3 regions of the Cryobacterium sp. TMT1-66-1 genome follow, and region 1 is predicted to be linked to each of the others. Evidence: riboswitches for the same ligand, from Rfam matches in the RefSeq annotation. Region 1 holds a riboswitch; each other region holds the start of a gene.
What was found. Region 1 has a riboswitch for thiamine pyrophosphate ahead of E3T29_RS19360 (3-oxoacyl-ACP reductase). Riboswitches for the same ligand answer to the same signal wherever they lie in the genome.

Region 1 (6,238 bases):
TCGGCCACGATCCGGTTGGCGAGGTCGGCGCCGCCGAGGCCTACGATCTCGATGTCCAGGCCGGCAGCGGCGGCCTGCTCCGTGATCCATTCGCCACGCCCATCAGAGTTGGAGTTCGTGTACACGATGAGCGTTCCAGTGGCGTCGCCGGAAGCGGCAGTATCGGTCGCGGCACTGCACGAGGTCAATACCACGATGCTCAACAGGGCGAGCGTGAAGGAGCTCGCGGTGATGGTGCGCTTATTCAATTGGTTGTCCTTTTCTGAGCCCGGTACAACCAAAAAAGTCGCCCCCGAGCCAAACCTGTGATTTCGACATTGACATCACCACGCTACGGCGGGGACTTACTCGACCCTATCGTTATGACACAAATTTGGCCTATTGTTCACTCGATGTGCACACACCGCAGCACGGTATGCAGCTATCGCCGTGCACCGCGCCGCAAGGCGGGCTGAACGCGCCGCCCAAGCAGCCCTGAATGGCTTTCCCGCTCGCGATGACTCCCGGCACCGTCCCTACGTGAGTGCCACGACCGACGACGTCTGGATCAACCTCGACCCGGTCGTCTCGATCGAGGAAACGCCTTCGCTGACGCTGTGCGAGAGGGAATCGCGCCGGGAGAGAACTATCCCTGTGTGGAGCTCACCACCTCGAACGGGAGCACACACCTAATCTCGCTCGGCGTGTACCCGAACCAGGCCGGCGGCTCTGCAAGGGGTTCAGATGCCAGCTTTGAGAAGTGAGGTTGCGCAGGCGGCATGTTTGTCGTGTTGAAACCGGTCAGAATCGTGGGCAAACTGTTCGCGCTTCCTGTTCACCATCGCACCTGCCGGCCATGAGGTTTCTGCCCATTGTGGGTATGGTTTCATCATGGACCGCATCAGAACTGTCAGCGCATTCGTCGGGCGTTGGTTCGCCGTTATTGTTTTGGCTGCGGGAGCGTTGGCGCTTGCTGTCCCCGACGCATTTTCCGGCCTGACCGTGGCGATCCCATGGCTACTTGCCGTGATCATGCTGGGAATGGGTATGACGCTGCGCCCGGTTGACTTCGCGATTATTGCCAGGCGGCCGTGGGCGCTTCTGCTGGGCGTTGCGGCCCAGTTCTTCGTGATGCCGTTGCTCGGCTTCGGGATTGCCGTCGCGCTGGGGCTTTCGCCCATGCTGACGGCCGGCATGATTTTGGTCGGTTCTGTGCCCGGAGGTACAGCGTCCAACGTGATGGTCTACCTCTCTAAGGGCGATACCGCGTTGTCTGTGGCGATGACGTCCGTTTCGACTTTGCTGGCCCCCGTGCTGACGCCGCTGCTCGTGCTGGTGCTCGTGGGAGAGTCCCTGCCCGTCAATGCTGGCGCTTTGTTCGTGTCGATTGTGCAGATCGTGCTGGTTCCGGTAGTGCTCGGGCTCGTGCTGCGCATGATCGTGCCGCGCCTGGTGGACCGTTTTCTCGATGTTTTGCCGCTGCTGTCGGTAGCCGGCATCACCGTCGTGGTTGCGGCCGTCATCGCCGCCAGTGCCTCCACGCTGTTGTCGATTGGCGTGCTCGTGGTCGTCGCCGTGATCCTGCACAACTCCCTCGGACTGACGCTTGGGTACTACATTGGGCGTCTGTTCGGGCTTCCGGTCGCCAGTCGCCGAGCTCTCAGCTTCGAGGTGGGCATGCAGAACTCCGGCCTGGCTGCCGCCCTAGCCGTGGCGCATTTCAACCCGGTAGCCGCGCTGCCAGCGGCAATTTTCTCGGTCTGGCATAACGTATCGGGTTCGGTGCTCGCCAGCTACTGGGCGCGCAAGGATCTACCGTCCGATGAGATTTCCGAATCCTTGCCGGTTACCGCCCGCGCCTAACCGGGGTCTGGCCAGTAATGGAACGGTGGTCGCAGCTTCACGCATTTGGCCAGATGTAAACCGAATCTACCGATAGGTACACAAGCTGGCGACGACGACAGCAATTGCGGTCGCAATGGCCGTTATCCAGGTCGGCACAAGATCATAAGGAACGCTGTCTCAGCGGAGATCCACGTGCTCACACGATAACCGGAGCGCACCGTGCTGGTGCGCCATCGATATTCAATTCCATGTGTCGAGGAGTGTATCCTGGCCCGCCGGGAGGCTGCTCGTCGCCACGTCACCCGCCCACCCGCCCGCCCGCGCGTCAGGATCCACGGTCAACCTCGCAGACTTCCGGCCGTCGCCGCCCCGGTCTCAGCATTAGCAAGTCGGTCACTCCCCCGGGGCTTTAGTACCTGCCGGACGAGGACCTACGCCGCGAACGGGGCCGGGCAGCTCCCAATTGCTCGATGGGCGACTGCGGCCGCCGCCAGGCGGCGCCGTGGTGGCCGCAACCCATAAGGAACGCATTGAAGTGGAGCTGGTGTGGGGCTGACCTGGCCGGCGCTGCCCTAGTTCATTACCAGGCCGCCGTCGACGACCAGGTTCTGCCCGGTGACCGACCGCGCCCAGGGGGAGGCAAAAAAGAGTACCGCATCCGCAAATTCGGCCGGGGTTGTCACTCTGCGTAGCGGGGTGGAGGCGGCGATGAAGTCGAACACGTCCTCGGGGGTAGCCGCGCTGGCATCCGTGGTGCGCAGCAGCCCGCCGGAGACCATGTTTACGGCGATGTTGTGCGGGCCGAGGTCTGAGGCGAGGGTGCGGGTTAGGGAGAGCAGGGCGGCCTTGGCGGCCGTGTAGTCGTGGTAGGGCACCACCGGGTTCTGAAACAGGTTGGTACCGATGTTGATGATGCGGCCAAACCCGACCTCGCGCATGCCTGCCAGCGCCTGCTGGGTTGTGTTCAGGGCACCGCGGACGCTGCCCGAGAATTGCGCCTGGAATTCGTCCCAGCTGATGTCGGCAGCGCCGGAGCGGGCGTCGCCGTTGAAGCTGAAATCGACCAACGCGTTATTGACCACCGTTGTCACGCTGGAGCCGAAATGTGCCTGCGCCTGCGTGAGCATTGCCGCGACCTGGGCCGGGTCGGTGACGTCGGCCTGTACGGCAAGAGCGTGTTCAGGCCCATAGCCGGAAGCCAAGGTTTCCGCCGCTGCGGCGCTGTTGCGATAGTTGATGACCACCCGGGCGCCCAGAGCCGCGAAAGCGTGCACGATGCTTTTACCCAGGCCGCGTGCGCCGCCAGTGACCAGGACAATCTGTTCTGCTATTTGCATGATTTTCTTCACCTTGGGTAAGGCGAAAGGACGAGATCCGGCACCAAAGCAGTGCACGTAATTCTCCGTGACATCCCTTCGCTAGTTCGAACTAGATCAGGTTCAACGGGTGTCATCTCAGCCGACCGTCATGCAGTCGGCACCCCGTGTCGCTGAAAACGAGTATACGCAACCGCCTGGTACCGGAAAATTCGCGTCCTGACAGTGAACGACGCTTTCTAGTCAGCGCTGATCTGGTGGCGGAAGCGATCGCGACGGCTGTGAAGGTTCCAGAGGTGCTCAGCGAGCACTGACGGGTCCTTCTCGGGATCGCCGGCGATGATGCGGCCGCCGATGATGAGCTGGGAGACCTGGATTCCTTCTTCTCCGAGGGCCTCGTTGAGCAGCTGTGCGTAGGCGGCCTGTCCAGCGAATGCGATTGATGTGCCGGTGACATTGCGGCCCGGGGTCACGGCGGATCCGCCGTTGACGAAGAGGATGGTGCCTCGGTTAGCGCCGAGGAAACGCATGCCGGGGAGGACCTGATGCACGGCGGTGACGGGTCCGTAGATGGAGAACTCGATTGGGCCAACGAGGTCGGCGGGAGTGGTCTCCAGAACCGGGCGCATGAAGTCCTTCTGCGGCAACGGGCTGTATTGCAGTACCTCGATCGGGCCGAGAGTTTCTGCGACCTGTTCGAGAGTGCGGGTGATGGAGGTCGGATCGCGCACGTCGGCGACGAAGCCGTGTGCTGAGATGCCCTCGGCCAGCAGTTCGGCGGCGAGGGCATCTACGCGTCCCTGGTGGCGGGCGATGAGCGCGACGGTGAAGCCTTCGGCCCCGAATCGCCGCGCGACGGCGGCCCCGAGTCCTGAGCCAGCTCCGATGATTGCGATAGTAGTCATAGCTGGTACAAGGGCCATGCTGTCCGAGAAATTCCGATACCCGCGCTGTGAGCTCCCGTGAGTGACGAGCCGTGGATTGGTAAGTCGCTCCGCTGCGTCCGGGCTTGGCCTGGCTGGTGGATACCGGGCCGGGAACGGGGCAGTTGGTGGTCAGCACCCAGCATTGACCGGATGCCGTGGACGCGACATCGAAGAGCGCCTGGTGGGTGAGGCCCAGTTTTTCACCGAGCACGAATGCTTCGCTGACGGCGATCATTGAGATGCCGAGGATCATGTTGTTGCAGATCTTTGCGGCTTGTCCGGCGCTCGGGTCGCCGCAGTGCACGATGCGCGCCCCCATCGTGGCAAGAATTGGTTCGGCGATCGCGAAGTCCGCCGCCGACGCCAGGCCGCGCGTCGAAGCAGTCCTCTCGCCGCTTGCAGCTCGGTCTCCATGTCGGCGAGGGTGAACAGTAGGGACTGTTGTTCGACGAGGAGCTAACCTTCATCGGGCACATAGAGACAGGATCGACAATCAGGTCCATGTAGTGCCAGAACTCGCGATGGTCGGCGTAAAACGATGTCGGGTGGGTAGACCGCGCTTACTGGTGCAGAGGAAGCCTTAACCCGAAAAATTATGTACTAGGTGATTCTCGCTGTGGCGGCCGACGCTCGCGACAACAAGTTATGGCCATCGTTGCGGTTCAGGATCAAGCAAACGCCCATCATGTACCCACCTGAATCGACCCGGAGCGATTTCTCGTTCAACCGGATGCTGTGTGAGCCTCTCCCCACCGTCTGACGCCGATGGGACGATACCACGCAGCGTTCCCGACCGCTCTCGCGAGCCCGGATCAGCCCGGGAACGCTGCGTCGTAGACCGCGCGAAGCTCGGCACTGTCAGCCCCGGTCACGCCGCATCCCGTGATCGTTCCATCGATTGCGCCGACGAGGTAGCTCTGGCCGACCTCGAAGGGCACGCCTGAGAAGTCGGAGGTCATCGTGTCGACCTGCGCCACCTCCACGCGGTCGGCGACGTCGCCGACAAAGCGCTCCGTGACCTCCAGCACAACGGTGTTGCCCTGGATCTGCAGCACCGTCGCGGCGAACGCCTGCTCCTGCGCCGCGACGGTCGCAGGCTCAAGCGGGAGGCAGCTGCCACTCGCCAGGCCTCCGCCCATGGGAGGCTGCAGCGACTCGACGGTGGGTTCCGGGCCACCGAGAACGAGAGGCGCGACGATTGCAGCGGCGATGGCGAGGCCGGCGGCGACGCCGACCACCGGCATCCACCGCCGGAACGCGCGTCGTGGCGTCTCGGGCGTGGCGGTCGTGGTGGGTGAGGATTGGTCGGTCATGATCTGCTCCATTCTGTGGTCGAGCCACGTCGGCGAGGCAGGGGGCAGCGCGCGGGCCGGATCGGCGGCGCGCAGCTGATCGCGCAGCGCACGGTCATCGTCGTGCATCTTCGCTCCCTTCGTCGTAAGTTATATGTCCGGTCGAGTGGCCGGATTTCAGTAGCTCCTGCTTGAGGCGCGCCTTCGCGCGGTGCAGCCGGATCGCCGCTGCGTTCGCGCTGATGCCGAGCACAACGGCAATCTGCGGGCTCGTCAACTCGTCCCACGCCCACAGCCGCAGGATCTCGGCATCGTTTCGACGCAAGCCGGCGAGGGCTGCGGTCACGCGGGCCGCCACGGCGGTGCCTTCATCGACGGTGGATGCTGCGGGGTTCTCGTCCGTAACGGCCGGCGGAGGGTCGATGGCGATGATGCGGCCGATGAGACGCGTGCGGCGACGCTCGGCGCGTTGGGCGTTGCTGAGGCACTGTCGAGCGACGACGATCGCCCAGGGGAGGGCATCGTCGGGAACCTCGTCGAGGCGGCGCCAGCACACGAGCAGGGTGTCGCCGATCACGTCGTCGGCCGTTGCGGCGTCGGTGCGGCGGTGCAGGTAGTGGCGCACAGGGTCGCCGACCAGCACGACCAGGTTGCGCATCCGCTTTTCGCGCTCGGTGTCGGTCACAACTCTCATACTGAGGCATGTCCGGCACGGGCGCGAGGATTTCATGCGAGGACGGACGTGGTCGACTCGCTGGATGGCAGTTTGGTCGCAGCGAACCTCATCTATTTCCGCAGGTGTGTAGTTCGAAAGTGATGCGAATCACTTTCGAACTACAGGTCTCGATTCGCATGAAATCGACCTTGTCCTTCGCTCAGC
Region 2 (6,238 bases), on a different contig from region 1:
GTCGACACCAGCGGCGCCGTCATGGTCGGCGACCGCAGCTACGACGCCATCGGTGCCCAGGCCAACGGCATTCCGGCCATTCTGGTGGAGTGGGGCTACGGCTCTCCGGCTGAGGCCGAGGCTGCTACGGCGGTCGTGCACTCGACCGACCAGCTCGGCCGGTTGCTGCTCGGCTGACGCCCTAGCGGCTAGGAGTCAAAGCCGAGGCCCAGCGCGTCGAGGGTTTTCAGCAAGGCATTGCGCTTGCCGCGGTTGTGGTCGGCCCGGTTGAGCGCCCAGCGCGTGGCCTGAATCCCAGCGGATGCGATCGGCTCCGGCGGAAACGGCAGCGGACGACCGCGCACCATGGCCAGTTCAGTGCGCTCGGTGGCGCGGCCAGCCAGCTGGTCGAGCATGACCTGAGCGGCGAAGTGCGTGGCGCCGACCCCGAGGCCGGTGAATCCGGCCGCGTAGCTGATGCGCCCGCCGCGCGCCTGGCCGAAGAACGCGCAGAACTGCGTGGAGGTGTCGATGGCACCGGCCCACTTATGGCTGAAACGCACCCCGGCCAGCTGCGGAAACGTCGTGAAGAAGTGGCTCGCGAGCTTGGCGAAGGTCTCGGGGCGGTTCTCATACCCGCTGCGTACTTTACGCCCATAGTGATAGACGGCGTCGTAGCCCCCGAACAGAATGCGGTTGTCGGCGCTCAGCCGGTAGTAGTGAAACTGGTTAGCCAGGTCACTGAACCCCTGCCGGTGCTGCCAGCCGATCGCGGCGAGTTGGTCGGCATTGAGTGGTTCGGTCATGAGCACGTAGTCGTAGACCGGCACGGTTGCGAGTTTGTTGCGCTTGAGTAGCGACGGAAAGACGTTTGTGGCCAGAGCCGTCTTCTGGGCAGTCACGGAGCCGCCCGCAGTCACAACCCGGGTGCCCTGCGCCGCGGTCAGTCCGGTCGTGTCGAGGTTTTGCACGAGCGAGTTCTCGAAGATTTCGACCCCGCTGGAGGTGGCCACGCGAGCCAGCTCGGCGGCGAGCTTGCCCGGATGCACGAGGGCATTGCTGCGCTTGTGCCAGACCCCGGCCAGGTAGGTCGGAGACGCGACCTCGGCCTGCACGGCCGCCTGGTCGAGAAACACGGTGTTCTCGTCGGCCGTCTCCTCGCGCAGCCACTCCACCTGGTGCTCCTCGATGGCGAGGTCGATGGCGCCGGTGCGCTCGAAATCACAGTCCAGGCCGAGTGCGGCCACGGCTTGCTCGATTTCGTCGAGGTTCTCATTACCGAGCTCGGTCAGCCGGTCGATCTCCTGCGGCCAGCGCGTGCGCCCGTTCTCTTCGCCGTGGGTGAGGCTCGCCTCGCAGAAACCGCCGTTGCGACCGGATGCCGCCCAGCCGACCGTGCGCGCCTCCAGCAGCACCACGCGCGCCGCCGGATTCTGTTGTTTGGCCAGCACCGCGCTCCACAAGCCGAGGTAGCCGCCGCCGACGATCGCCAGGTCGCAGTTGAGGTTGCCGGAGAGCCGAGGGTAGTTCGCACGCGGCGCGAGGTCGTCGAGCCAGAAGGAGCCCTGCCGGGTGCCGACGAGTGAGGCTGCGACAACGGATGCCGCGGGCCGGGCTCGGTCGAAAATTGTGCTGGTCATGCGGGGTGCGCGTCCTCTCGCGGCGACGATGCCGCCACCTGGTCTGGGCGCCACCAGCCTAGCGGCGCCCACCGAGATTCCGGCGCGTGGCGCGGGCATCCGCTTGATGCGACCGGGACGTTAACGCGAAAGTGCCGCCCCGCGCGAAGCGGGACGGCACCGAGAAGACGCGACTCTAGATGATCGCGGCGCGCAGGGCGGCAGCGGCGGCGGCCGGGTCATCGGCGCCGTAGATGGCGCCGCCTGCGACGGCAACGGATGCGCCGGCGCGCTGCACCGAGGCGATGGTCGCCAGGCTCACGCCACCGGCCAGCGAGAACGGAACCTTGGCGGTTTCGCCCTGGTTGAGCAGCTTCGCGAGCGAGAATCCGGGCTCGGCCTGCTCGTCGAGTCCGGCGTGCATTTCGACGAACTGGGCACCGAGCGCGGTGACCTCGCGGGCGCGGGTGACCTTGTCGGCAACGCCGATCAGGTCGACGACGATGCCCTTACCGTGCTTGGTCGCGGCGGCGACGGCTCCGATGATGGTGCTGTCTCCGGCCGTGCCGAGCACCGTCACGAGGTCGGCGCCGGCGGCGAAGGCGATGTCGGCTTCGAGCTCGCCGGCATCCATCGTCTTGAGGTCGGCGAAGACGATCTTGTCGGGGTGCGCGGCTTTGATCGCGGTGACGGCGCGCAGGCCCTCGGCCTTGATCAGCGGGGTGCCGAGCTCGATGATGTCGACGTGCGGGGCGACCTGCGCGGCGAGCGCGAGCGCGGCGTCGGTGGTCAGTACGTCCATTGCTACCTGAAGCTTCATGGGGTTCTACTTTCTGTTGGGGTAAGCGGTCTGTGGTTTTCAGGACGGGGCCTGGGCCCTATCCGGTTTGTTACTCGAGGTTGGCGTGACGCGGCCAGAGCTCGGCGGCCGTCGCACCGCTTCGCTGCCAGAGCGTGTGGAATAGGGCGTCGCCCACCAGCAGCACGGACTGTTCGAACAGCCCGCCCGAGTACTGCGCCGACACCTGCCCGGCGTGGTCCTGCTTGGCGGCCGCGGGGATGACCACGGTCACCGCGGCGAGGTGCCCGAGGGGCGACTCCGGCGCCGTGGTCAGCGCGAGAACGTTCGCACCCACACCGTGAGCCGTCTCGGCGGCGCGCACGATGGCGCCCGTCGTTCCGGATCCGCTGGCCACCAGCAGCAGGTCGCCCTGCGCAATCGCCGGGCTGGTGACCTCGCCGACCACGTGCACGTCAAGGCCCAGGTGCATGAGCCGCATCGCGGTCATCTTCAATGCCAGCCCGGAACGGCCGGCTCCCAGCACGAACACCCGCGGTGCCACAGCGAGCAGACTCGCCGCGTCATCCAGCACCACAGAAGCGGATGCCGCCCGCAGCGCGTCCACGACGCGGCCATTCTCGGCGAAAATGAGACCGAGGGCATCCGCTGTGGTGGGGGTGGTTGTAGTTTCGGTCATGGGTCAATACTTCACTCTTTCGAGTGGGCGTGCGGCCCGCCAAACGAATGGTTTTACTACCCAAACGAATGGCTCCGGGCAGGCTCCACGGACGGTTCGGATAGGCTATCCGTATGACCTTCCTCGCCGATTCACCCGTGCAGACCGCGCGCAGCATGGCCGCCGAACGCTCCAAGCTCATCGCCGACCTCACGGACGCGCACGCGACCACGCTGGAATCCCTGCTCGCCGTGCTGCGCTCGAGCAGCACGAGTGACACCGCTGCCCGCCAGAAGGCCACCGAACTCGCCGCCGCGGCGATGGTCGCCCTGCGCGCGGTGAGCGACCTCGACCGGAGCCTCACCGAAGAACCTGTTGCCCGCGCCTTCGAACGTCTCAAAAATGACCTGCGTCCGCTGGTGCGCTTCGGCGACCTCGACGTGCAGTTCATCGAGCCGCCGGTCAACGGCCGCGCGCTGCCCGGCGAAGTCGCCCACGAGGCCAGGGCCATCGTGCGCGGCGCCGTGCTCGCCCTGGTCGAGCAGACCGGGGTCGCGCGGGTGCGCGTTCAGTGGGACTGCGACGGCAGCAACCTGCTGATTCGCATTCGCGACGACGGACCGGGCGACCTCGACGCCGAGGTTCCGAGCGTTCGCCAGCTGGCCGCCCGCGTCGTGGCGCTCAGCGGAACGCTGGGTGTCGAGGCGACCGCCGGCTGGGGGTCGGAGATGGCGGTGTCGCTGCCGCTCGACGCGCCCACGGCATCCGTTTCGGCGGCGGCAGCCTGGGGCCTCAGCCCGCGCGAGCGCGGCGTGCTCGAGCTTGTGGCGTCGGGCGCGCGCAACAAGGCGATTGCCGAGGCGCTGACCATCAGCGAGAACACCGTGAAGTTTCACGTGGCCAACCTGCTGCGCAAGGTCGGCGCCTCGACCCGCGCCGAACTCGCCTCCCTCGCCCGCTGAACGGATGCCCGGCGCGCCGCCAGCACGCCGGCCGCCGCGAGCATGGACAGGACTCACGCTAGGGTGAAGGAGTCAGAAGACACACAACCCACGGGAGCGCGCACCAGCGAGCTGAGAGGACGGCCAGGGCCGTCGACCGTTGAACCTGTCCGGGTAATGCCGGCGTAGGAAGTTCGAGAACATGCGCACACTTGACGAAATCTCCATGTCTGAAACCGTCACCACCGGCCCGATCCAGGGCAGCAGCAAACGCTACGAACCGGTGCCGGCCTGGCCAGGGCTCGAAATTCCGGTTCGCCGGGTGAACCTCAGCAACGGCGAACACTTCGACCTGTACGACACGTCCGGCCCATACACCGATGACACGGCCACGATCGACCTCGAGAAGGGGCTGCCGAAGACCCGGGCCGGGTGGGAGCATCCGCTGCCCATCGACGGCGCTGCGACCCAGCTGGTCTGGGCCCGGGCCGGCATCGTCACCCCGGAGATGGCCTACATCGCCGCCCGCGAGGGCGTCTCTGTCGAGCTCGTGCGCGACGAGGTAGCCCGCGGCCGCGCGGTCATTCCGGCCAACCGCATGCACCCCGAGAGCGAGCCGATGATCATCGGCAAGGCCTTCACCGTGAAGATCAACGCGAACATCGGCAACTCCGCCGTGACCTCGTCGATCGCCGAAGAGGTCGAAAAAATGGTCTGGGCCGCCCGCTGGGGCGCCGACACCCTGATGGACCTCTCCACCGGCAAGGACATCCACCTCACCCGCGAGTGGATCATGCGCAACTCGCCCATTCCGGTGGGCACCGTTCCGCTCTACCAGGCCGTCGAAAAAGTCAACGGCGACCCGGCCCTGCTCACCTGGGAGATCTACCGCGACACCGTGATCGAGCAGTGCGAGCAGGGCGTGGACTACATGACCGTGCACGCCGGAGTGCTGCTGCGCTACGTGCCGCTCACCGCCAATCGGGTGACCGGAATCGTCTCCCGCGGCGGCTCGATCATGGCCGCCTGGTGCCTCGCCCACCATCAGGAGAGCTTTCTCTACACCCATTTCGTGGAGCTGTGCGAGATTCTGCGCCGCTACGACGTGACCTTCTCGCTCGGCGACGGGCTGCGTCCCGGCTCCATCGCCGACGCCAACGACGAGGCCCAGTTCGCCGAGCTGCGCACCCTCGGCGAGCTCACCAAGGTCGCCAAATCCTACGGCGTGCAGGTGATGATCGAAGGCCCCGGCCACGTGCCGATGCATAAGATCGTCGAAAATGTGCGCCTCGAGGAGGAACTTTGCGAGGAAGCCCCGTTCTACACGCTCGGCCCGCTCGCCACCGACATCGCCCCGGCCTACGACCACATCACGAGCGCGATCGGCGCGGCCATCATCGCCCAGGCCGGCACCGCCATGCTCTGTTACGTCACCCCCAAGGAACACCTCGGCCTGCCGGGCCGCGACGACGTGAAGACCGGAGTGATCACCTACAAGATCGCCGCCCACTCCGCCGACCTGGCCAAGCAGCATCCGCGCGCGCAGGAACGCGACGACGCCCTCAGCCGGGCCCGCTTCGAGTTTCGTTGGACCGACCAGTTCGCGCTCTCGCTCGACCCCGACACCGCGCAAAGCTTTCACGACGAGACGCTGCCCGCCGGCCCGGCCAAGGCCGCCCATTTCTGCAGCATGTGCGGTCCCAAATTCTGTTCCATGCGCATTTCAGCAGATGTTCGGGTGTACGCCGCAGAGAACGGCCTCACCAGCCTCGAGGCGATCGAGGCCGGGATGGCGGAGAAATCGGCTGAGTTCACCAGGATGGGTAGCTCGGTCTACCTGCCGTTGCGCGTACTCGGAGCCGACGAGCACTGATCGCGGAAGCTGATGGCGCGGCCAGCGGCACGCGCCGGCGCTGGCCGAATTGTGCGTGCGGGCCAGCGCGATCGGCCGGCACGCACAGTTTGACGGTGGACACCAATCCGTGAGTCCCGGGCCCGGCCTAGAATATGGGCCCAGTTTCCGGGACCGGGCCCGGTCAGGTCTGGCGCGCACCCGGGTACACTCCGTCTCATGGTTCTCGCCATTCTCGCCCCCGCCCCGCCGCCGCACCACTAACCCCCACTGCAACGTCCAACCCGTTCCCGGCCCGGGCCCGGAAACCATCAGTAGCTAAGCGGTGACCCAATCACCCCAGCAGGGTTTTCCCATGGTGCCGGCACCAAGATTCCGCCATGACTCCCA
Region 3 (6,238 bases), on a different contig from region 1:
CGTCGCGGCAGCATATGGGCTCATCCCATTTGCAATCTCGCCCAAGCCGCGTATCGAGGCGACGGACGTCGAGAAGCGATTCGAATTCGCGCCCAGTGAGACGGGCGCCTGGTCCCAAACGATCACGGGAAACATGTTCCTTTGGGTGGCGATTGGACTGATCGTTCTCGGCTCCGTGATCTATGCACCAGCGGTCATCGACGGGCGCGCCTCCGACCAGATCGTCGGCATAGCAGTCATGGCTGCAGCCATTGTGCTGGTTGCCTCGTTCGTTCGTCTGCGCGTGACCGCCGATTGGCGCGGCCTGCGGGTGGTCTCGGCGCTATTTCGGATTCCGCTGAAACGCATCCGCTTAGACGCCATTGACGTTGTCGAGGCCGCCGAACTTCGACCAGCCGAGTGGGGCGGGTGGGGCTACCGAATCATGCCCGGACGATCCGCTGTCATTCTGAGGAAGGGACCAGGGCTGATTGTGACGACCAGGAACGAAAAGCAGTTCGCGATCAGTCTTGACGATCCCGAAACGCCGGCAGCTCTCCTGGCCACTCTTCGAGACGGCCAGCCCGTGGCGCCAGAGGCGTAGCGATTTGGAGATTATCGATGGTTGCGGCCACGGAATCCCGCTGCAACGCCCCGACTGGTTCAACGGCCGCGTTGCCGCCTGGCTCGCCCAGCGATAAGCCAAACCCGGCGCTAGTCCGATTCTGCGTGGGCCGGCGACTTCGACGCCAATGATTGGCGAGCATAATGTCGGCATGACCAAACACTGGACCCCGCTCGCTTTCGTCTACCTGGCGCTCGGCCTAGCCGGGCTCGCCGGCACCTGGACCTACAACGTGGTCGCGATCATTCAGCTGCGCGACTTCGTTGGCGACTGGGTGAACAGCGGGCCGGCGGTGTCGTCACTCACCGTCGACCTGCTCATCGCCGCGGTGGCTGGCAGTATCCTGATCATCGTTGAGGCGCGACGCCTCGGCATGAAGCGGGGCTGGCTCTACGTCGTTCTCTCGGGTCTAACGGCCTTCGCCTTCACCTTTCCGCTGTTCCTCGCGATGCGCGAGCGCACCCTGACGGCGGCGCGTACGCCAGCGGCGCGACCACCCTTGACCTGAACGAGACGACCGCGCGAACCCTGGTCGGGCCAGCCCGCAGTCCGATTTTTGCTTAACGACACGGCAAGTGATTGACTTACCGGCATGGAATCTGAAAGCGCACCCACGGATTCCCGGCCCGGCCGGCCCGCTGAGCCTGATGATTCTCATTGTGCTGAGCGTCGTCATGCTCGGAGCATTCGTGCTCTCGATCGTGTTCGAGGTCACTGACCAGCGCGCCTGGATTGTCCTGACCACTGCGGTCGTCTTCGTCATGGCCCTCGTCAGCTCAGCACTCTATGACCTCGCGAACGCCCGGGAACTGCTCCGTGGCTGCTGACTCCCGATTCGACGACGCAATCCACGCGCCAACCCGTCTGCGGTTGTGCGCGCTGCTTCGGGCGACCGGCGCCGCGGAATTCACCACTATCGCCGCCACATTGGAACTGACCGAGGCGACGCTCTCGAAGACCATCCGCAACCTGATCGAGCTCGACTACGTCGTGACCGTGAAACAAGCCTCGCCAGCACGAGCGGATGCCCGCCGCACCACCAGCGTGGCCCTCACCCGGCGCGGCCGCGCGGCCATCGACGGCCATCTGGCGGCGCTCCGCGAGCTGTCGGCCGAAGCCCCGACCAGCATGACATTATTATGACTAACCGCCGTGGTATCACCATGGTGATATGGAACTCGGACAGTACGTCAACGACCTGCAGCACCAGCTAGCGGATGCCGCCGACAACGGCAGCGCAGATACGCGCGCTGCGGCCGAGCGACTTGCTGCCGAGCGGGTCGCGGCTCACCGCCGAGGTCTCGGTGGGCGGGGTCCGAACGGTCGGCCGACTCGGGGCCACCCGCCTCAAAGCCTCGATGGGTCCGGTCGATCTCGGTACCACCGGCGACCTGTCCCTGCGCGCCGGACACGGCAACGCAACGGTGCGCACAATTCAGGGTGCGGCCGACATCACCGCCGACCACGGCCAGATCCGGGTCGGAACGGTCTCCGGCGACGCCGTACTCAAAGCGTCCCACGGCAGCGCGCAGATCGATGAAGTCGGCGGTGACCTCGACGCGAAACTGTCCTACGGCGACCTGGAAATCACGCGAGTGCAGGCATCCGTTTCGGCAAAGACCGCATACGGGAGCATCCCGCTGCGGGAGGTTTCATGCGGTTCCGTGCAGGTCGAGAGCGGATTCGGCCAGGTCACCATCGGCGTCAAGCCGGGCGTGCCGGCCTGGCTCGACCTGTCGTCGAAAGATGGCCACGTGCGCAATGAGCTCGTCGGCGAGAGCGCTCCGGAGGCATCGGAGCAGGCCGTTACGGTGTGGGCCCGTACCCAATGGGGAAATATCAACATTCGACGTGCGCGACCAGGACGGCGTGCGCGCCGTCATCGGCCGCACCGGCCAGTTTTCGGCGGTCGACAAACTCCTGAACGGCGAGCAATATGCCCCTCGTTCTCACCGTGCTGCCGCTCTTCGGCAGCGGCTTCGTGCCGACCGACTCGATGCCGGTGTGGCTGCAGTGGTTCGCACAGTACCAGCCCTTCACTCCGTTCATCGAGACAACTCGCGGGCTGCTGCTCGGCACCCCACTCGGCTGGAACCCCGTGTTCGCCATCGGGTGGTGCGTCGTGATCGTGGCCGTTAGTTACGTCTGGTCACGGGCGCTCTACGAGCGCAAGTCGGTGCACTAGATCCGTGTCACCAGGGCGGGCGGTTGCGGCCGCCCGACCCCTTGTGTGCTGACGGCCGGCGCGCGTATAGGCTGGAGTCTTGACACGGGGTGCCGCACAGACTGTGCGTGCTGAGATCAATACCCGTTGAACCTGTCTAGTTAGTACTAGCGAAGGAATGTCACGGATGATCGATCGAACCCAGCCTGCCCTGCGGCAGATTCCCCGAGTCCTCAGTATCGCGGGTACCGATCCGACCGGCGGTGCCGGCATCCAGGCCGACCTCAAGAGCATCGCGGCCAACGGCGGCTACGGCATGGCTGTGGTGAGTGCACTGGTGGCGCAGAATACGCGCGGGGTGCGTTCGGTTCACATCCCGCCGATCGATTTTCTGCGCGAGCAATTGAACGCTGTCAGTGACGATGTGACCATCGACGCCGTGAAGATCGGCATGCTTGCGCAGCTCGATGTGATCACCGAGGTGCGCGACTGGCTCTTCCGGTGCCGTCCGCCGCTGGTCGTACTCGACCCGGTGATGGTGGCAACGAGCGGCGACCGCCTGCTCGACCCGGCAGCCGAGCAGGCGCTGCGCGACCTGATTTGCCACGTTGACCTGGTCACGCCCAACGTTCCCGAGCTGGCCGTTCTGCTCGCTGAGCCGCCGGCCGCCAACTGGGCGGAGGCCCTCGCGCAGGGCAAACGATTGTCGGACAGCACGGGTGCTACCGTACTGGTCAAGGGCGGCCATCTCAACGAAACGAGCTGCCCAGATGCCCTGGTCAACACCCACGGGCTGCTTGCCCAGTGCGTGGTCGAGGTCGCCCTGCCGCGCATCCGCACCACAAACACCCACGGCACCGGATGCTCACTCTCCTCGGCGATGGCCACGGTGCAGGCCAGAACCGGTAACTGGGCGAAGTCCCTGGCCGAAGTGAAAGACTGGCTCCACGACGCCCTGGCCCACGCCGACGAGCTCGAGGTCGGGCAGGGAAACGGGCCGATCCACCACTTTCATCGACTTTTCGACCGTGCGAATTCTGCCCTGATTGCGGGCATGAGATGAACGGGGCGACGACGTGGGCGCGACTAGCCGAGCGGCGGGAGGCTGGCGAGAAGCCGCTCGGCGGCATCCGTCGGGTCATCGGCGTCGGTGATCGCGCGCACCACGACCACCCGGGTGGCGCCGGCTTCGACCACCTGGTCGATGGTGCCGAGGTCGATCCCGCCGATCGCAAACCACGGGCGAAGGCTGCCAGCGGATGCGCTCTGCTCGGCCGCATAGCGCAACAGACCGGTTCCGACCGCTGCCCGACCGGGTTTGGTGGGCGTGGCCCAGACCGGGCCGACGCAAAAATAATCCAGACGGTCAGTTACGAGAGCGGCATCCACTTGTCCGGTGGTATGGGTCGACAAGCCGATGCGGGCCGCGTCGCCGAGCAGCGTGCGGGCGGCGGGCAGCGGCAGGTCCGTCTGGCCGACATGAAAAACCGGCGCTCCAGCGAGAACGGCGATATCCGCGCGGTCGTTGACCGCCCAGAGCCGGGCGTGTCGGTCGGCGACCGAACGCAGAATCTCGAGATAGTCGAGCTCCTCGGCGGCATCGATGGTCTTGTCCCGCAGTTGGATGATGTCGACCCCGCCGGCGAACGCGGCCGTCACGAAGTCGGCGAAATCGCCGCGCTCCGTACGGGCATCGGTGCAGAGATACAGCCGGGCGGTGATCGGGTCCATGCGACCAACCCTAAAGGGCTTCGGCCCGGCCTCGGTGCACACGATGAGTGAGCGGCGCGCACAGCGTACGGTCGACGTAGCCGTCATCGGCGGCGGCGTGATCGGGCTCGGCATCGCCTGGGCTGTAGCGCAGTCCGGCCGCACGGTGGCCGTCATCGACCCGGATCCGGCCGGTGGTGCCACTTTTGCTGCGGCCGGAATGCTCGCCGCGGTCAGCGAACTGCACTACCAGGAGGAGGCGTTGCTCGAGCTCATGCTCGCCTCCTCGAACCTGTATCCCGGCTTCATCGACTCGCTCGCGCCCGACAGCTACCTGACCGGTTACCAGCGTACGAGAACCCTGAATGTGGGCGCAGACGCGGCCGACCGGCAGGCGCTCGCCGACCTGCACGGCGTGCAGGTAGTCAACGGACTGGGCGTCGAGGCCATCACCGTTCGCGCAGCGCGGGTGCTCGAACCGTTGCTCAGCCCCCAGATTTCTGGCGCCTTTGTGGTGGAGCAAGACCATCAGGTCGACCCGCGCCGGCTCACCGAGTGCATCCAGTTGGAGCTCGCGCGCCACGGCCAGGACGCCGTCATACGCGTGCAGGCCAGCGGGTTGCTGCACGAGAATTCAGCGGATGCCTCCTCCCGCGTCACCGGCGTCGCCCTTTTCGACGGCTCAACGGTCACAGCCACCGAGGTGGTCGTGGCCAACGGGCTCGGAGCGGCAGCACTGGGCGGGCTGCCCGAACACCTCAACCTGCCGCTTCGCCCGGTCTACGGGGACATCCTTCGGCTGCGGGTGCCCGAGCACCTGCAACCCCTGCTCACCTGCACCGTTCGCGGACTGGTGCACGGTGTGCCGGTATATCTGGTTCCGCGCACCGATGGAACGCTCGTGATCGGAGCCACCCAGCGCGAAGACGGCTCGGGCGTGGTGTCGGCCGGCGGCGTCTATCAGCTGCTGCGAGACGCCCAGGTGCTGCTGCCCGCGGTCAGTGAACTCGAACTGATCGAAACGACCGCCCGCGCCAGGCCCGGAACCCCCGACAACGCGCCGTTCCTCGGTCGCGTCGGGGGCGCTGACGGTGACATTTCCGGCCTCATTGTCGCCACCGGATTCTTCCGCCACGGCGTACTGCTCACCCCGGTCGCCGCCGAGCACTGTCTCCAGCTCATCGAGGGAATCGCCGACGATCGGTGGCGGGCCTTTCGACCGGACCGATTTTCGAGCCGCGCTCCCGCATCCGTTTCACTGAAAGGAGGCCACTCGTGACCGTAACCATCGCCGTGAACGGCCAGCAACGATCTGTTCAACCGGGCAGCACCGTGACCGACCTCGTGGCCGAGATCACCGGCCGGGCCATCGCGACCGACGGCCATGCAGTCGACGGAAGCCGCGTCGGGGTGGCCGTGGCCCGCAACGCCGCGGTCGTTTCGCGCAGCCTCTGGTGGTCGACCGCGGTGACAGCGGGCGATGAGATCGAAATCGTGACCGCGGTGCAGGGAGGATGACCGTGCCGACGACCCCGGACAGCCTCGTCATTGACGGCGTTGAGCTGACCTCACGCTTGATCATGGGCACCGGGGGAGCCCCGAGCGTCGATGGTCTCGGGGCTGCACTGCGTTCCTCCGGAACCGAACTGACCACCGTCGCAATGCGGCGCCACAGTGTGGCCGCCACCGGTTCGTTGTTCGAGCTGCTGGTGGAGAATTCCATCCGCGTGCTGCCCAACACGGCCGGCTGTTTCACCGCT

Region 2: another riboswitch for thiamine pyrophosphate. It lies ahead of thiC (phosphomethylpyrimidine synthase ThiC); the one in region 1 lies ahead of E3T29_RS19360 (3-oxoacyl-ACP reductase).
Region 3: another riboswitch for thiamine pyrophosphate. It lies ahead of thiD (bifunctional hydroxymethylpyrimidine kinase/phosphomethylpyrimidine kinase); the one in region 1 lies ahead of E3T29_RS19360 (3-oxoacyl-ACP reductase).

The regions. Positions count from the first base shown of each region.
Region 1 covers NZ_SOGP01000025.1:136,563-142,800, forward strand. The annotation lists gene E3T29_RS19350 (extracellular solute-binding protein) at 1-248, opposite strand, end outside; gene E3T29_RS19355 (bile acid:sodium symporter family protein) at 871-1,842, shown strand; gene E3T29_RS19360 (3-oxoacyl-ACP reductase) at 2,397-3,161, opposite strand; TPP riboswitch at 3,218-3,318, opposite strand; gene E3T29_RS19365 (SDR family NAD(P)-dependent oxidoreductase) at 3,380-4,045, opposite strand; partial or broken gene E3T29_RS19370 (NAD-binding protein) at 4,131-4,418, opposite strand; partial or broken gene E3T29_RS20810 (hypothetical protein) at 4,412-4,480, opposite strand; gene E3T29_RS19380 (hypothetical protein) at 4,879-5,379, opposite strand; gene E3T29_RS19385 (RNA polymerase sigma factor) at 5,474-6,043, opposite strand.
Region 2 covers NZ_SOGP01000009.1:332,812-339,049, reverse strand. The annotation lists gene E3T29_RS07400 (HAD hydrolase-like protein) at 1-177, shown strand, start outside; gene E3T29_RS07395 (FAD-binding oxidoreductase) at 189-1,619, opposite strand; gene hxlA (3-hexulose-6-phosphate synthase) at 1,795-2,418, opposite strand; gene hxlB (6-phospho-3-hexuloisomerase) at 2,489-3,076, opposite strand; gene E3T29_RS07380 (LuxR C-terminal-related transcriptional regulator) at 3,190-4,017, shown strand; TPP riboswitch at 4,097-4,205, shown strand; gene thiC (phosphomethylpyrimidine synthase ThiC) at 4,199-5,869, shown strand; gene E3T29_RS19605 (hypothetical protein) at 6,229-6,238, shown strand, end outside.
Region 3 covers NZ_SOGP01000010.1:35,164-41,401, forward strand. The annotation lists gene E3T29_RS08395 (hypothetical protein) at 1-583, shown strand, start outside; gene E3T29_RS08400 (DUF2834 domain-containing protein) at 756-1,112, shown strand; gene E3T29_RS08405 (hypothetical protein) at 1,180-1,431, shown strand; gene E3T29_RS08410 (transcriptional regulator) at 1,421-1,747, shown strand; gene E3T29_RS20470 (hypothetical protein) at 1,815-1,946, opposite strand; partial or broken gene E3T29_RS20195 (DUF4097 family beta strand repeat-containing protein) at 1,963-2,250, shown strand; gene E3T29_RS20200 (hypothetical protein) at 2,257-2,520, opposite strand; gene E3T29_RS20205 (ABC transporter permease) at 2,541-2,789, shown strand; TPP riboswitch at 2,865-2,964, shown strand; partial or broken gene thiD (bifunctional hydroxymethylpyrimidine kinase/phosphomethylpyrimidine kinase) at 2,947-3,789, shown strand; gene thiE (thiamine phosphate synthase) at 3,855-4,499, opposite strand; gene thiO (glycine oxidase ThiO) at 4,543-5,757, shown strand; gene thiS (sulfur carrier protein ThiS) at 5,754-5,996, shown strand; gene E3T29_RS08450 (thiazole synthase) at 5,993-6,238, shown strand, end outside.